One region of the Streptomyces sp. NPDC034037 genome, then DNA from elsewhere that is predicted to be linked to it. Evidence: riboswitches for the same ligand, from Rfam matches in the RefSeq annotation. Region 1 holds a riboswitch; each other region holds the start of a gene.
What was found. Region 1 has a riboswitch for cobalamin ahead of ACZ516_RS02110 (ABC transporter substrate-binding protein). Riboswitches for the same ligand answer to the same signal wherever they lie in the genome.
Positions count from the first base shown of each region.

Region 2: it holds a riboswitch for cobalamin, as region 1 does, so the genes downstream of both, cobN (cobaltochelatase subunit CobN) here and ACZ516_RS02110 (ABC transporter substrate-binding protein) in region 1, are expected to answer to the same signal.
Region 3: it holds a riboswitch for cobalamin, as region 1 does, so the genes downstream of both, ACZ516_RS05515 (ABC transporter substrate-binding protein) here and ACZ516_RS02110 (ABC transporter substrate-binding protein) in region 1, are expected to answer to the same signal.

Region 1 is NZ_JBVISC010000001.1:451,545-454,812, reverse strand. Features, by position in the region: gene ACZ516_RS02120 (helix-turn-helix domain-containing protein) at 1-428, shown strand, start outside; gene ACZ516_RS02115 (VOC family protein) at 434-949, shown strand; cobalamin riboswitch at 957-1,141, shown strand; gene ACZ516_RS02110 (ABC transporter substrate-binding protein) at 1,256-2,251, shown strand; gene ACZ516_RS02105 (FecCD family ABC transporter permease) at 2,248-3,268, shown strand, end outside.
Region 2 is NZ_JBVISC010000010.1:143,682-146,949, reverse strand. Features, by position in the region: gene cobN (cobaltochelatase subunit CobN) at 1-1,939, opposite strand, end outside; cobalamin riboswitch at 1,983-2,102, opposite strand; gene ACZ516_RS29600 (cobalamin biosynthesis protein CobG) at 2,217-3,268, shown strand, end outside.
Region 3 is NZ_JBVISC010000001.1:1,254,870-1,258,137, reverse strand. Features, by position in the region: gene ACZ516_RS05525 (amino acid permease) at 1-1,071, shown strand, start outside; gene ACZ516_RS05520 (M67 family metallopeptidase) at 1,161-1,583, shown strand; cobalamin riboswitch at 1,587-1,708, shown strand; gene ACZ516_RS05515 (ABC transporter substrate-binding protein) at 1,754-2,713, shown strand; gene ACZ516_RS05510 (FecCD family ABC transporter permease) at 2,915-3,268, shown strand, end outside.

The DNA of each region.
Region 1 (3,268 bases):
CCGCCCTCTCCGCCTACTTGCGCCGGCGCGCGGCCACGGACCGTACCGCCGGGACCGTACGCCCCGAGGTCGCCGAGGCCTGGGCCCGGCTGGCCCGGCACCGCGGCGCGGACACGCTGGGCGCCCTGTCCCGGCACGTCGCGCTCAGCGAACGCCGCCTGACCGCGCTCTTTCGCGCCGAGACCGGGCTGAGCCCCAAGCAGGCCGCCCGCCTGATGCGCTTCCAGCACGCGAAGGACGCCGTGGTCCGCGCCGTCGCGGCGGGCGGCCCGCCGAACCTCGCCCGGGTCGCGGCCGACACCGGCTACTGCGACCACTCCCACCTCGTACGCGACTTCCGCCGGTACACGGGGACGAGCCCCACCGGCTGGCTCGCCGAAGAGTGCCGGAACATCCAAGCCGGGGCGCACGGCGAGGGCGAAGAGTGAGGGACATGACCAACACCACACCGAACCCCGCACCGTCCCCCGCCCCCGCCTCCAACGCACCCACCTCCGGCGCACCCGCCTCCAACGCACCCACCCCCGGCGCACCCGCCCCCGGCGCGCCCGCTCCCACCATCTGGCCGGGTCTCCAGGCGGAGGACGCCCCCGCGCTGATCGACTTCCTCGTCGGCACCGTCGGCTTCCTGCGCACGGCCGTCCACGAGGACGGCGGCCGCGTCGTCCACGCGCAGCTCGACTGGCCCGAGGGCGGCGGCGTCATGCTCGGCTCCCACGACCCCGCCACCGAGGGCACCTGCGGCACACCCGGCACCGCGAGCGCCTACGTCGTCACCGACCGGGTGGAGGACCTGTACCGCCGGCTCACCGAGGCGGGCGTGCGGGTCATCGCCGAGATCGAGGACAAACCGTACGGCGGACGCGAGTTCGCCGTCGCGGATCCGGAGGGAAACCACTGGTCCTTCGGCTCCTACCGGGGCGAGCCGAGGCCCGGACCGACCCCGTGAGCACGCGTGATAACTTGCGCAAGCCAGTCAAACCCACACCTGGGCCAGGGAATCCGGTGCGAATCCGGAACTGACGCGCAGCGGTGAGGGGGACGGGCGGGGCCACGGCCACTGGGCGTCTCACGACGCCCGGGAAGGCGCCCCGCCCGGTTGATCCCGAGTCCGAAGACCTGCTGGCGCCTTCGCCCGCACACCGGGCGGCGAAGGTCGTGACGCAGACCAGGCTCCGCGTATGAGCCGTGACACTCAAGGGATCGCGTGTCCTCGAAAGCCCGTACATCCGTCCTGCGCCGTGCCGCACTCCTCATGGCCGGCACGCTCACGCTGAGCGCCTGCGGCGGCGGCTCGGCGCCGGAGCCCGCGGGCAAGGGCGCCGACGGCTACCCCGTCACCGTCGCCTCCTGCGGCAAGGACGTGCTGGTCACGGCCCCGCCCCAGCGCGCCGTCTCGCTCGACCAGGGCTCCACGGAGATCCTTCTCTCCCTCGGGCTCGCCGACCGCATGGCCGGCACCGGCACCTGGACCGACCCGGTCGCGAAGAACCTGGCGAAGGACAACGCGAAGGTGGAGCGGCTCGCCGACCGCTACCCCTCCCTGGAGAAGGTCCTCGCCAAGGAACCGGACTTCGTCAGCGCCTCCTTCCTCTACACCGTCGGCAAGGGCGGCGTCGCCGACCGCGCGAAGTTCACCGACCTCGGCGTGCCCGTCTACGTCTCGCCCACCGACTGCGCGGGCAAGGACAACGACGGCGGCGGCGACGGCAAACGCGTGCGGACCCTCACCATGGACACCGTCTACGGCGAGATCCGCGACCTGGCAAAGGTGTTCGGCGTGCGCCAGCGCGGCGAGCGGCTGATCGCCGACCTGAAGGGCCGCGTCGCGAAGGCCACGAAGGACGTCGAGGCGTCCGACGCGACGATCCTTTACTGGTTCGCCAACTCCGACGCCCCGTACATGGCGGGCTGCTGCGGCGCCCCCGGCATCATCACCCGCGAAGTCGGCGCGAAGAACGCCTTCCACGACACCCGCGAGGAGTGGCCCCAGATCAACTGGGAGACCGTCGCCGACCGCGACCCCGACGTCCTCGTCCTCGGCGACCTCACCCGCAGGTCGCAGTCGGCCGAGAGCGCCGAGGCGAAGATCAGGTTCCTGGAGACCAACCCGGCGACCAAGAACCTGACCGCCGTCAGGAAGAAACGGTACGTCCGGCTCAGCGGCCAGGCCATGAACCCCACGATCCGCACCGTCGACGGCATCGAGCAAGTGGCGGCCGGGCTGCGGAAGTTCGGGCTCACCACATGAGCGTGGCCGCACCCGCCCGGCAGGGGCTGCTGTGGCTGGCCGCGTGCGCGGCGCTCGCGCTGTCCGTGGCGCTCGCCGTCACCATCGGCCCCGCCGACATCTCCGTGCCCGACGTGTGGTCGGTGCTCGCCGCGCACCTCGGCTGGGGCGAGTCGCGCCTCACCACCCTCAGGGACGGCATCGTCTGGAACCTGCGGATGCCCCGCACCCTGCTCGCCGCCGTCTGCGGCGCGGGCCTCGCGGTGTGCGGGGCGGTCATGCAGTCCCTGCTCCGCAACCCCCTCGCGGACCCCTTCGTGCTCGGGGTGTCGTCCGGGGCGTCCACGGGGGCCGTCGCGGTCGTCGTCCTCGGGGTGGGCGGGGGAGCGGTGTCCATCTCGGCGGGGGCCTTCGTGGGCGCGCTCCTGTCCTTCGCGCTCGTCCTGCTCCTGAGCCACACGCTGGGCGGGACGACGGACCGGGTGGTGCTGTCCGGCGTGGCCGCGCTGCAGCTCTTCTCCGCGCTGACGTCGTTCGTCGTCCTCACGGCGGGCGACGCGGAGACCACCAGGGGCGTGCTGTTCTGGCTGCTGGGCTCGCTCAGCGGGGCGGGCTGGACGGACGTGTGGCTGTGCGGCGCCGTCCTCGCCGTGGCGCTGGTCGTCTGCCTCGGCCACGCCCGTACGCTCGACGCCTTCGCGTTCGGCCAGGAGGCGGCGGCCACGCTGGGCGTGCACGTGGCGCGCACCCGGCTCGTGCTGCTCTGCGTGACGGCGCTGCTGACCGCCGCGCTGGTCAGCTCGGCGGGCGCCATCGGCTTCGTGGGCCTGGTCCTGCCGCACGCGGCCCGCGCGTTCGCCGGCGCCGGCCACGCCCGCCTGCTGCCGGTCACGGCACTGGCCGGGGCGCTCTTCCTGATCTGGGTGGACACGCTGGCCCGCACGGCCCTGGACCCCCAGGAGGTCCCGGTGGGCGTGGTGACATCACTGATCGGCGTACCGGCGTTCGTGCTGGTGCTGTACCGGACGCGGGGGGCGA
Region 2 (3,268 bases), on a different contig from region 1:
CGTCGTCCGGGCGGTCCTCCAGGCCCAGGTCGTGGTCGAGCTTCGCGGCCTGGATGAGCGTCCAGATCTGCGCGCGGATCGCCGGCAGCTTCGCCGGGTCCATCGAGCTGATCTGCGCGTACTCGTCCAGGAGCTGCTCCAGGCGCGCGATGTCGCCGTAGGAGTCGGCGCGGGCCATCGGCGGCACGAGGTGGTCGATGAGCGTGGCGTGCACGCGGCGCTTGGCCTGCGTGCCCTCGCCCGGGTCGTTGACCAGGAACGGGTAGATCAGCGGCAGGTCGCCGAGCGCGGCGTCGGGGCCGCAGGCCGCCGAGAGGCCCGCGTTCTTGCCGGGCAGCCACTCCAGGTTGCCGTGCTTGCCGAGGTGGACCATCGCGTCGGCGCCGAAGCCGCCGTCGGCCGCGGGGGCCGCGATCCAGCGGTAGGCCGCCAAGTAGTGGTGCGAGGGCGGCAGATCGGGGTCGTGGTAGATCGCGATGGGGTTGTCGCCGAAGCCGCGCGGCGGTTGGATGAGGATGAGCAGGTTGCCGCGCCGCAGGGCGGCCAGCACGATGTCGCCCTCCGGGTCGCCGCCCTCGCCCACCCGCGAGCGGTCCAGGAACATCTCGCCGGGCGGCGGTCCCCAGTGCTGCTCGACGGAGTCCCGCAGCTCCTGCGGCAGCGTCGCGTACCAGCGCTTGTAGGCGGCGGCCGGGATGCGGACGGGGTTGGCGGCCAGCTGCTCCTCGGTGAGCCACTCCTGGTCGTGGCCGCCCGCGTCGATCAGCGCGCGGATCAGCTCGTCGCCGTCGCCCGAGACGAGGCCGGGGATGTCGGCTTCGGGGCCGAAGTCGTAGCCCTCGGCGCGCAGCCTGCGCAGCAGCGCGACGGCGGAGGCGGGGGTGTCCAGGCCGACCGCGTTGCCGATCCGCGAGTGCTTGGTCGGGTACGCGGAGAGCACCAGCGCGAGGCGCTTGTCGGCGGCCGGGATGTGCCTCAGGCGCGCGTGGCGCACGGCGATCCCGGCGACGCGGGCCGCCCGCTCGGCGTCGGCGACATAGGCGGGGAGCCCGTCCTCGTCGATCTCCTTGAACGAGAACGGCACGGTGATGAGGCGCCCGTCGAACTCCGGCACCGCGATCTGGCTCGCGGCGTCGAGCGGCGAGACGCCCTCGTCGTTCTCCTCCCAGGCCGAACGCGACCCGGTCAGGCACAGGGCCTGGAGGATCGGCACGTCGAGCCCGGTCAGCGCACCCGCGTCCCACGACTCGTCGTCACCGCCCGCGGAGGCCTCGGCGGGCTTGGTGCCACCGGCGGCGAGGACCGTCGTGACGATGGCGTCGGCCGGGCGCAGCGCGTCGATCAGCTCCGGCTCGGGGGCGCGCAGCGAGGCCACGTACAGCGGCATCGGGCGGGCGCCGGCGTCCTCGATGGCACCGCACAGGTCGTCGATGAACGCGGTGTTGCCGCTCATGTGGTGGGCGCGGTAGTACAGCACCGCGACCGTCGGGCCCTCGATGTCGCGGGCGGCGCGCTCCAGCGGGCCCCAGGACGGCGCGGGCGCCGGCGGGTCGAAGCCGTGGCCGGTGAGCAGCACGGTGTCGGAGAGGAAGCGGGCCAGCTGCTCCAGGTTCGCCGGGCCGCCGTGCGCGAGGTAGGCGTGGGCCTCGGCCGCGATGCCGACGGGCACCGTCGAGGAGGCCATGAGCTGGGCGTCGGGTGCCTGTTCGCCGGTGAGCACGACCACCGGCAGGCCGCTGGCGATGAGCTGGTCCAGCCCGTCCTGCCAGGCGCGGACACCGCCGAGGAGGCGTACGACGACGAGGTCGGCGCCCTCCAGGAGCGAGGGCAGCTCGGCGAGGTCCAGGCGGGAGGGGTTGGCGAACCGGTAGTCGACCGGACCCCCCGCCGCACGGGCGCTGAGCAGGTCGGTGTCGGAGGTCGACAGCAGCAGAAGCATGCGGGCGCAGGCCTTCCTCGGGGTGTCCGCGCCCCGGGTGGTCGTATGGACGGCAGGAGTTCCTGGCTCGCCCCACCTCGGTGGGGCTCACAGTGGCGGGACCGCGCCGGATTCGCACCGGCCTTCCTCCCTCGGGTCCTGGTGGACCCACGCCGTCGCTGGCGTCGGCGGACCTGGCGGGCCGCCGCCTGCATAGTAAGTCCTGCCCGCCGCCGGTGGGGCGGCCGCCTGCCGGGACGGCCCGTCTCGGGAGGCGACCGGCCGGATCGGCGTGGGTATGCTCGCCGCCATGCCGCCCAGCCGAGCACCTTCCATGAACCAGGGCGAATCCCCCATACGTGACCGGATACGCGACCGGGGCGACGCCTGCCCGGGGGCCCTGCGTCTGCACCGCGCCGACGACGGCGCGCTGGCCCGACTCCGGCTGCCCGCAGGGCTCTTGACGGCGCGTCAGGCGCTGGTGCTGGCCGACGCGGCCGAGCGTCTCGCGGACGGGAACCTCAGCGTCACCTCGCGCGGCAACATCGAGCTGCGCGCCCTCGGCGAGAGCTGCGGCGGCGAACTGTCCGCGCTCCTCGCGGACGCCGGCCTGCTGCCCTCCGAACGCCACGAGCGCGTCCGGAACATCGTGGCCTCCCCGTCGGCGGGACTGGACCGACTCGGCCACGCCGACGTGCAGTTGTGGGCCCGCGAGCTGGACCGGCTCCTGTGCGGGCAGGACTGGACGACAGCGCTTTCCGGCCGCTTCCTCTTCGTCCTCGACGACGGGCGCGGGGACGTCGCCGGACTGGGCGGCGATGTGACCTTGATCGCAGAATCGGGCGGTACGGCGCAGATACGGGTCGGGGACAGCGTCCGGCGGCTCCCGGGCCCCGACGCGCCGCGCGCCGCCCTCGCCGCGGCCGGTGCCTTCCTCGCCGCGGCCCGCGAGGCGGGCAACGGCGCGTGGCGGGTGACGGAACTGCCGGCCGGGCGGAGCGTGGACCTGGCGGAGGCGTTGGCGGCGGCGGGCCTCACGACGGAGCCCGTGACGCCGGACGCATCGCCGAGCGGGTGCGCCTCCGTCGCCCGAACGCCGGCTGGGCCGGCTTCTGCGGCGCCTGCGGCGTCTGTGGCGTCTGTGGCGTCTGTGGCGTCTGTGGCGTCTGTGGTGCTTGGGGCGTCCGCGCCGTCTGCGGCTTCTGCGGCGTCTGTGGCGCCTGGGGTGTCCGCACCGTCCGTCCCTGTGCCTGTGCCTGCCCCTGCCCCTGTCTCTGGGCCGACGGTGCCGGTCTCCGGGCCGGCCGAGCAGGCTTCCGAGCCGGCCACGCCGATCTCCGATCCGCCCCC
Region 3 (3,268 bases), 800 kb from region 1:
GGCTCCATCCCGCAATGGGCCTACGCGCTGATCTTCACGGTCATCCTGTACGGCGCGAACCTCATCTCCGTGAAGCTCTTCGGCGAGCTGGAGTTCTGGTTCTCGATGGTCAAGGTCACCGCCATCATCGGCATGATCCTGATCTGCGTCGGCATCCTCACCATCGGCTTCTCCGACGCCGGTGACACCGCCTCCGTGGCCCACCTGTGGAACCAGGGCGGTTTCTTCCCCAACGGCATCGGCTCCACGCTGATGACGCTGCAGATCGTGATGTTCGCCTTCCTCGCCGTCGAGCTGGTCGGCGTCACCGCGGGCGAGTCCAAGGACCCGAAGACCGTCCTGCCCAAGGCCATCAACACCGTGCCGTGGCGCATCGCCGTCTTCTACGTCGGCGCGCTGATCATGATCCTGTCGGTCGTGCCGTGGACGCACTTCAAGCCCGGCGTCTCGCCGTTCGTCGCGGCCTTCGAGGAGATGGGCCTCGGCATCGGCGCCGCGATCGTGAACTTCGTGGTCCTCACCGCCGCGCTCTCCTCCTGCAACTCCGGCATGTACTCCACCGGCCGCATGCTGCGCGACCTGGCGCTCAACGGCCAGGGCCCGAAGTTCTTCACCAGGCTCACGAAGAACGGCCTGCCGCTGATCGGCACCACCGCCTCCGCCGCGTGCATGCTGGTCGGCGTCTGGATCAACTACCAGTGGCCCGGCAAGGCGTTCACCTACGTCGTCTCCTTCGCGACCATCTCCGGCATGTGGGCCTGGATCATGATCCTGGCGTGCCAGATCCGCTACCGCCGCAAGGCCGACCGCGGTGAGCTGCCGCAGTCCACCTTCCGGGCGCCCGGAGCCCCGTACACGAGCTGGTTCGCGCTCCTGTTCATCGGCATGGTCATCGTGATGATGGGCATCGACGAGGACAACCGGATCTCGCTGTACGCCGCTCCGGTGTGGGTCGCGATCCTCGCGGGCTCCTACCTGATCCTCAAGAAGCGCAACCCGGAGGCCGCCGCCTTCAACAAGCGCAAGACCCCCGCCGTCGCCTCCGCCGGCGAACCGGGGGCCAAGGACTGACACCCGCCCCTCGGGGCACCTGTCCAGCATTCGGGCCCGCCCGTACCGCATTCCGGTACGGTGCGGGCCCTCTGCTTATCCTGACTGCCATGCTGACCCTGACCCAGGCCCTCCACGACCAGATCGTCGCGCACGCGCGCCAGGACCACCCCGACGAGGCCTGCGGCGTGGTCGCGGGCCCCGCCGGCACCGACCGCCCCGAGCGGTTCATCCCGATGCTGAACGCCGCGCGCTCGCCCACGTTCTACGAGTTCGACTCGGGCGACCTGCTCAAGCTCTACCGCGAGATGGACGACCGCGACGAGGAGCCGGTGATCGTCTACCACTCGCACACCGCGACCGAGGCCTACCCCTCCCGCACCGACATCACCTACGCCAACGAGCCCGGCGCCCACTACGTCCTGGTCTCCACCGCCGACACCGACGACGCGGGCCCCTTCCAGTTCCGCTCGTTCCGCATCGTGGACGGCGAGGTCACCGAGGAAGAGGTGCGCGTGGTCCAGGCATACTGAGCCCGACATCCTCGGGCGGCGGGAGCCAGGAAGCCGGTGCGAATCCGGCACGGTCCCGCCACTGTGACCCCACCCCCGCATCGGGGGCGGGGGAGTCAGGAACTGACCTGCCGCCCGCACTCCACGCAACGCGGGGGACGCGGAAATCCCCCGGAGGAGGCAGTTCAGCCATGTCCCGAGCCCTGCGCGCCCTGACCGCCGCCGCCCTGCTCGTCCCGCTCGCCGCGTGCTCCTCGTCCGCACCCGATGACGCCGGGCCCGCCGCCAAGGCCGCCGGATTCCCGTACACCGTCACCAACTGCGGTGTGCGGACGACGTACGAGGCACCCCCCGAGCGGGCCGTCACCATGAACCAGCACGCCACCGAGGTGATGCTGGAACTGGGCCTGGCGGACCGCCTCGTCGGCACCGCCTACCTCGACGACAAGGTCCTGCCGAAGTACGAGAAGGCGTACAAGTCCGTCCCTGTGCTCGCCAAGGAGTACCCCTCCTACGAGAAGCTCCTCGCCACCGACCCCGACTTCGTCTACGGCGGTTACGCCAGCGCCTTCCTCGCCGGCGACGGCCGCAGCCGCTCCGCGCTCGCCGAGTCCGGCATCGAGAGCCGCCTCAACGTCGAGGGGTGCGCGAAGCGAGCCGTCTCCATGGACGACGTCTACCGCGAGGTGCGCGAGGTCGGCTCGACCTTCGGGGTGCGCGAGCGCGCGGACACGTGGGTGAGCGGCGCGAAGCGGGAGTTGGCCGCCACCGAGCAGAAGACGAAGGGCGGGAAGCCGGCGTCCGTCTTCGTCTACGACAGCGGCGACAAGACGGCGTTCACGCTGGGCGGCCGGGGCATCGGCAACGACATCGTCGAGCGGGCGGGCGGCCGCAACGTCTTCGCCGACCTCGGCAGGTCCTTCGGCGACGCGTCCTGGGAGAAGGTCGTCGAACGCAAGCCGGAGGTCGTCGTGATCCTCGACTACGGCGCCACGAGCGTCGCCCAGAAGAAGAAGCGCCTCCTCGACGACCCGGTCCTGGCGGACGTCCCCGCGATCAGGAACAAGCGGTTCGCGGTGCTTCCCCTGTCGGACGTGGTGACAGGAGTACGAGCCCCGGAGGCGGTGCGGAAGCTGGCGGCCCAGCTGTGAGCACCCCCCCAGCCCGTCCGGCGCCTGATCCAGCCCGGGGGAGGCAAAATTCAGCCCGTCCGGCGCCTCTTCCAGCCCGGGGGAGGCAAATTCCAGCCCGTCCGGCGCCTCTTCCAGCCCGGGGGAGGCAAATTCCAGCCCGTCCGGCGTTTGAGGACGAGCCCGAAGGGCGACAGACGGAACTCCAAGGGGCACCGCCTCTTGACCCTGACGGGACTGACCGCAGCCCTAGCGGCAGCGACCCTCGCAGGCCTGGCCCTGGGCTCCGTACCCATCCCCCCGTCCCACGTCCTGGACATCCTGACGGGCCGCGCGGAACCCTCCCCGTTCCGCACCATCGTCCTGGACGTAAGACTCCCCAGAGTCATACTGGGCGCCACCGTAGGAGCCGGACTGGCAGTCATCGGCACCGTCCTGCAGGCCCTCGTCCGCAACCCCCTCGCGGACCCCTTCCTGCTCGGCGTCTCCTCGGGCGCCTCCGTCGGCGCGGTCTCGGCGATCGTCCTCGGCGGCGTCTTCGGCCTGGGCGCGGCTCTCAGCACCGCCGTCACCATC